3 regions of the Roseibium salinum genome follow, and region 1 is predicted to be linked to each of the others. Evidence: predicted binding sites of a transcription regulator. Region 1 holds the regulator's gene; each other region holds the start of a gene.
What was found. The regulator HrcA, encoded in region 1, represses chaperone genes, less so after heat shock. The targets are predictions, from matches to a motif close to GTTAGCACTCNCNNNNNGNGAGTGCTAAC.

Region 1 (2,267 bases):
TCTTGCCCTTGTTGTGGCTTGCAACAACAAGCCTGCCTGGCTCCAGCTTCCGGTGGCTCATCTTTTCGGGTCCTTAAAGAATGGCCATTTTCTGCAGGTCGATCAGCCGGCTGATGCCGGTTTTCGCCAGGCCCAGCAACTCTCCGAACTGATCTTCGGAAAACGGCGCGCCCTCGGCGGTTCCCTGGATCTCGACGATGCCGCCGGAGCCGGTGATGACGAAATTCGCATCGGTTTCCGCCGTGCTGTCCTCGGCATAGTCGAGATCGAGCACCGGGGCGCCTTCGTAGATGCCGCAGGAGACCGCCGCGATATGCTCCTTCAGCACCTCGCCGGAGACCATGTCGCGGGCCTTCATCCATTCAACGCAGTCGCGAAGCGCCACCCAGGCACCGGTGATTGCGGCCGTGCGCGTGCCGCCGTCAGCCTGGATGACGTCGCAGTCCACGCTAATCTGCGCCTCGCCCAACGCTTGAAGGTCAACCACCGCGCGCAGGGAGCGGCCGATCAGGCGCTGGATTTCCTGCGTGCGGCCGGACTGTTTGCCGGCGCTCGCCTCGCGGCGCATACGGTCGCCGGTCGCGCGCGGCAGCATGCCGTATTCGGCCGTCACCCAGCCCCGGTTCTGGCCGCGCAGCCACGGCGGGACCCGCTCTTCCAGGCTGGCGGTGCACAAAACGTGCGTGTCGCCGAACTTGACGAGGCAGGAGCCTTCCGCATGTTTGGAAACACCGCGTTCCAATGTGACGGCGCGGAGCTCGTCGGCTGCGCGTTTGGACGGACGCATGAAAATACCCTTCGACTTTCGCTTATCGGAAACGGCTGTTTCCCTCAAACCTTCGCGCCTTGTAGACCCCAAGCTCATTCGCCGTAAAGGCCCAGCTTCACGTGAGCCCCATTTTGCGCCTATATCTTGGGAGTAAGACCCGCCGGGTTTATGTCAGATGGAGAATATGCCTTGAGCCTCAGCGACCTCGACAGGAGATCCCGCGAAATATTCCGTGCCATCGTCGAAACCTATCTGGAGACCGGCGAACCGGTCGGCTCGCGCAATGTTTCCCGGAACCTTTCCATGTCCCTTTCGCCCGCCTCGGTCCGCAACGTCATGTCGGACCTGGAGCATATGGGCCTCCTGCATTCGCCCCACACCAGTGCAGGCCGTCTTCCGACACAGGTCGGCCTGAGATTTTTCGTCGACGCGCTTCTGGAGGTCGGCGATCTGACCCAGCAGGAACGCCAGGCGATCGACGTCCAGGTGCGGGCCACGAAACAGGCGAATTCGACCGAACAGGTGCTTACCGAGGCCAGCCAGATGCTGTCCGGCCTTTCCATGGGCGCCGGTGTCGTGCTGACCCACAAGTCGGACATCCGGCTGAAACACATCGAGTTCGTACGCATCGAACCGCAGAAGGCCCTTGTCATTCTGGTCAGCGAAGACGGGTCGGTCGAAAACCGCGTCATCGACCTGCCTCCTGACCTGCCGTCTTCCGCGCTGGTGGAAGCCACCAACTATCTGAATGCCCAGATCCAGGGACGAACGATCCCGGAAGTCCGCGCGGAGCTCGAGAAGGTCCGTGACGCGGACCAGCTGGAACTCGACCAGTTGAGCCGGAAGGTCATCGACGCGGGGCTTGCCGTGTGGAGCGGCGAAAGCGTGAGCGATCCGGGCACCCTGATCGTGCGCGGCCGGTCTAATCTGCTGACCGACCTCGATGCGGTAGAGGATCTGGAGCGGATCCGGTTGCTGTTCGACGACCTGGAAAGCAAGAAGGACCTCATACAGCTTCTGGGTCTTGCCGAACGGGGCGACGGCGTGCGCATTTTCATCGGCTCGGAGAACAACCTGTTTTCGCTGTCCGGATCTTCGCTCGTGGTGTCGCCCTACCGGGACAGCAACCAGCGCATCGTCGGCGTTCTCGGCGTCATCGGCCCGACGCGGCTGAACTATGCGCGGGTCATCCCGATGGTGGATTACACCGCCCGGCTGGTGAGCAAGATCCTGGGATAAGGCTTGATCCCTTGCCCCGGCCGACCCCATTTAACCCGATCAACGAGAACAGAACCCGACATGCTTTCTCCCGCTGAACTTGAACGCTATGCCCGGCACATCGTGATGCGCGAGATCGGCGGGGCCGGGCAGCAGAAGCTGAAGAACGCCCGCGTTCTGGTGATCGGCGCGGGCGGGCTCGGGGCGCCGGTGCTGCAATACCTGGCCGCCGCCGGGGTCGGGACGCTCGGCATCGTGGATGACGACACGGTGTCGCTTT
Region 2 (2,267 bases), 1.1 Mb from region 1:
ACGCGCTTGGCCCGCCCGAGCATGTCGAGCGTGACATTCTCGAGCTTGATGCCGAGGTTATCGGAGATCACCTGACCTGCCGTCAGCACCGCGATGTCCTCCAGCATGGCCTTGCGGCGATCGCCGAAGCCCGGAGCCTTTACGGCTGCGACCTTCAGTCCGCCGCGCAGCTTGTTGACGACCAGCGTCGCCAGCGCCTCACCCTCGACGTCCTCGGAGATGATCAACAACGGACTGCCGCTCTGCACCACTGCTTCCAGGATCGGCAAAATGGCCTGCAGATTGCCGAGCTTCTTTTCGTGAAGGAGGATGTAGGGATCCTCGAGCTCCACGCGCATCTTCTCGGGATTGGTGACGAAGTAGGGCGAGAGATAGCCGCGGTCGAACTGCATGCCCTCGACGACGTCGAGTTCGGTCTCCGCCGTCTTGGCTTCCTCGACCGTGATCACGCCCTCGTTGCCGACCTTTTCCATCGCCCTGGCGATCATCTCGCCGACGGTTGCGTCGCCATTGGCGGCGATGGTGCCGACCTGCGCGATCTCGCCGGAAGAGTTGACCTTGGTTGCCCGCGCCTGGATTTCCTTGACGACGGCGGCGACGCCGAGGTCGATGCCGCGCTTCAGGTCCATGGGGTTCATTCCGGCGGCGACGAGCTTGGTGCCCTCGCGCAGGATCGATGCGGCCAGCACGGTCGCGGTGGTCGTGCCGTCACCGGCCAGCTCGTTGGTTTTCGAAGCCACCTCGCGCACGATCCGCGCGCCCATATTCTCGAACTTGTCGGCAAGCTCGATTTCCTTGGCGACGGTGACGCCATCCTTGGTGATGCGGGGCGCGCCAAAGGACCTGTCGATGAGGACGTTACGGCCCTTGGGGCCAAGCGTTACCTTGACGGCGTTATTGAGCAGTTCGACGCCGCGTAGCATTCGGTCGCGCGCATCGGTGGAGAATTTGATTTCCTTGGCAGACATGATGTTCGTCCAGTACGGGATTGAGATACAGGATTGGAGAGAGACGGTCAGGCGGCTTTTGTGGTGGTCGCCTCGGTCTTCTCGACAACGCCCATGATGTCGGCTTCGGTCATGATCAGAAGGTCTTCGCCATCGATCCGGACTTCCGTGCCGGACCATTGGCCGAACAGGATCGTATCGCCTGGCTTGACGTCGAGAGGGGTCAGGTTCCCGCTCTCGTCACGCGAACCGGGGCCGATTGCGAGCACTTCGCCCTGCTGGGGCCGTTCCCTGGCTGTGTCGGGTATGATGATGCCGCCCTTGGACGTCAGATCGCCTTCCGCGCGTCGAACGACGACGCGATCGTGGAGGGGACGGAATTTCATGAATGTTCTTTCTGAGGTCGGCGTGTAGGGCGACCACATTGAGAATATAGCGTCTTTGGCAGTCGAATGATAGGACTGCCAAAATAAATTATCGGCTGCTAAAAATATAAATTCCGGCCGTATTCCGCCGATCTCCCGTATTTCCCCTACCGGCCGGGTTGTTTTTCTCGCGGCTCGACCTTTTCCTCTCAAATAATCCAGCGGATTTTTCCTGGCTTAATAAATAAAGCGGGAACGTGCCTTGTTTCGATCAAGTTTGAAGCGTATATGTAGTCAACGTTGATTTGGCCGATTTGGCTTTCGCGGTGTCAGAGACTTCGACCCGCCATTCTCCACCGAATTCTCGATAACGAATGCATCGCCCCGATTCGTCGTGCATGCAGCCCGTTCGAACACTGGATTGAGCCCGGCGCTGACCACGGATGTACTGGCGGCCTGGGAATTCGTGCAGGTTCGGATGCAGCCCATGCGAGAAACGCATCCGCGTGCTCCTGCGGAGACATCTTGTCAGTGACAACACGCACCACGCAGACCTTACTGGTTGGATCTCCTCAGTATTACGGAACCTTGGCTTCGACGCCGCGCAGCCTGACGGCGACGATCGCGTCGACCGGAACGGGGAACCGACCGGGGGCTTCTCCCGCCGTGCGCGGCGACGGCCTGGCGCCTTTATTCACCTGCCGGTCACCGGCTTGAACATTCACACACATCAGATGGCGCCGATCGATCCGACCGATCTCTAAGCCACACATTGGAAGGACTACCGCAGCCATGATTTCTACAAGCTCTCTCAGACGCAGCGCCCGCCCGCCCCGGCAGGAAGCACCGACGCATCTCTTCACGGTCGGGCAGGCTGTCCGGCTGAAGGGTGGATTTGGAAGACCGGCTCTGACGGCGGACGTCTTTCACGTCACCGGCACGCTCCCGCCGAAGG
Region 3 (2,267 bases), 1.0 Mb from region 1:
GGCAACATCGCCATGGCAGCGGCGGCTCTCGAGATCAGTCCGTCCACCATCTACCGCAAACGCCAGTCGTGGCTGGCACGCAGCGGTTGATCCGCATTTCTCACGCCAAGCAGAGGGCGCGGGAGATATGCGGTCTGGAATTTAGCATTTCCGGCTAACGTTTACTGCATTGCACACATTTCCTTGTCTTGCGCGGGAAGTCAGTCTATATCGATCGGCCAAATCGCTAATAAAAGACAAGACTTAAGGGCGTGCGGGGAAATATGGCTTTGCTGGCTGGAACTACACATCGGCGGATTGCGTCCGCTGTTCTTATTGCGACTGCAACACTGACAGGCATTCTGTCCGCGCAGGCAACCACGGAGACCAGCACCGCCCCTTCCGAAGCATTCGCAGAGGCCCTGAACGCTTACGACCAGGCCTGGGAAGCAGCGGACCTTGCCTTCACGAAAACGACCTTCACGGAAGGCGCCAGTACCGGCTACGGACAGTACAGACCGCGTGAAAACGCGACTTTCTCCGATGGCGAGGCGCTTTTCATCTATGCCGAACCGGTCGGCTACGGCTTTCAGGAGAACGGCTCTGAATATGCGTATGAGCTGACGGCAAGCTACAAGCTCTTGAACCTTTCCGGTCAGGTTCTGGCCAAAGAGGACAATTTCGCGGTCTTCTCCGGCAACGGCCGTTCGAAGAAACGCGAAATCGCAGCCTCCCTGAATTTCCGGTTCAGCGGATTGCCAGCGGGCGAGTACAGGCTGGAAACGGACTTCACCGACACGGTCGGTGGCGGCCGGTCCGGCTTCGTTTTGCCCTTCACAATATCCGCGGCGGACTGACCGGGCTGGAACACGCGTCCGCTCGAAGCCGGCCTTGCCCAAAATCCTGCCACTATTCAAAGGCAGGGTCCGCCCATCGGCAGGCGTTCTGCATCGCCAGCCCCCGCCAAGGGGAGGCCGGCGCGGAAAATCTCCTCGCAAAGCATTGACAACACCCTCTCAGCTACATAAATCGGAGACGCTGCTAGCACTCGCCATGTGGGAGTGCTAATAGCCGCGGGAGACCCAGCTTCTCCCGTGCGGTTCAAACCCAATGTTCATGTCTCGCGCGCTGCCTAAAGTGTGGGGCGCGCTCATGAGAGGAAACAGTCTTATGGCATTTCGTCCACTGCACGACCGTGTCGTCGTCCGCCGCGTAGACTCTGAAGAGAAGACCGCCGGCGGCATCATCATTCCGGACACAGCAAAAGAAAAACCGCAGGAAGGCGAAGTCGTTGCCGTTGGCACCGGCGCTCGCAAGGACAATGGCGATCTGATCCCGATCGACGTCAAGGAAGGCGATCGCGTTCTGTTCGGCAAGTGGTCCGGCACCGAAGTCAAGATCAACGGTGAAGACCTCCTGATCATGAAGGAATCCGACATCATGGGCGTGATCGCGTAACCATCCGCGAACCGCTTCTGATTTCAACTCCATTCCAGAACAAGTGAGACGATTACATGTCTGCCAAAGAAGTAAAATTCGGAACGGACGCCCGTGAGCGCATGCTGCGCGGCGTTGACACGCTTGCCAACGCAGTCAGGGTGACCCTCGGCCCGAAAGGCCGTAACGTCGTTCTCGACAAGGCATTCGGCGCTCCGCGCATCACCAAGGACGGTGTCTCCGTTGCCAAGGAAATCGAACTGGAAGACAAGTTCGAGAACATGGGCGCCCAGATGGTGCGCGAAGTGGCCTCTAAGACCAACGACGTCGCCGGTGACGGCACCACCACTGCAACCGTCCTGGCCCAGTCCATCGTCAAGGAAGGCGCCAAGGCCGTTGCCGCCGGCATGAATCCGATGGATCTGAAGCGCGGTGTCGACCTTGCTGCCGCAGAAGCCGTCCGGGCCCTGACCGCCGCTTCCAAGCCGATCACAACCTCCGCCGAAGTTGCCCAGGTCGGCACCATTTCCGCCAACGGCGACGAGCAGGTCGGCAAGGACATTGCCGAAGCCATGCAGCGCGTCGGCAACGAAGGCGTCATCACGGTCGAGGAAGCCAAGTCCCTCGAGACCGAGCTTGAAGTCGTCGAAGGCATGCAGTTCGACCGCGGCTACCTGTCTCCCTACTTCGTCACCAACGCCGACAAGATGCTGGCTGACCTGGAAAAGCCGTACATCCTGCTGCACGAGAAGAAGCTCTCCAACCTGCAGGCCATGCTGCCGATCCTGGAAGCTGTGGTTCAGTCTTCCCGTCCGCTGCTCATCATCTCTGAAGATGTTGAAGGCGAAGCC

Region 2: the regulator HrcA is predicted to act here: its motif matches at 1,388-1,416, upstream of ON753_RS25860 (co-chaperone GroES).
Region 3: the regulator HrcA is predicted to act here: its motif matches at 1,020-1,048, upstream of groES (co-chaperone GroES).

The regions. Positions count from the first base shown of each region.
Region 1 is NZ_JAPEVI010000003.1:3,502,409-3,504,675, forward strand. It holds gene rdgB (RdgB/HAM1 family non-canonical purine NTP pyrophosphatase) at 1-61, opposite strand, end outside; gene rph (ribonuclease PH) at 74-787, opposite strand; gene hrcA (heat-inducible transcriptional repressor HrcA) at 938-2,008, shown strand; gene ON753_RS20735 (HesA/MoeB/ThiF family protein) at 2,069-2,267, shown strand, end outside.
Region 2 is NZ_JAPEVI010000003.1:4,583,828-4,586,094, forward strand. It holds gene groL (chaperonin GroEL) at 1-968, opposite strand, end outside; gene ON753_RS25860 (co-chaperone GroES) at 1,016-1,333, opposite strand; gene ON753_RS25865 (hypothetical protein) at 1,891-2,043, opposite strand; gene ON753_RS25870 (hypothetical protein) at 2,105-2,267, shown strand, end outside.
Region 3 is NZ_JAPEVI010000003.1:2,489,219-2,491,485, forward strand. It holds gene ON753_RS16070 (sigma 54-interacting transcriptional regulator) at 1-90, shown strand, start outside; gene ON753_RS16075 (hypothetical protein) at 264-836, shown strand; gene groES (co-chaperone GroES) at 1,150-1,437, shown strand; gene groL (chaperonin GroEL) at 1,494-2,267, shown strand, end outside.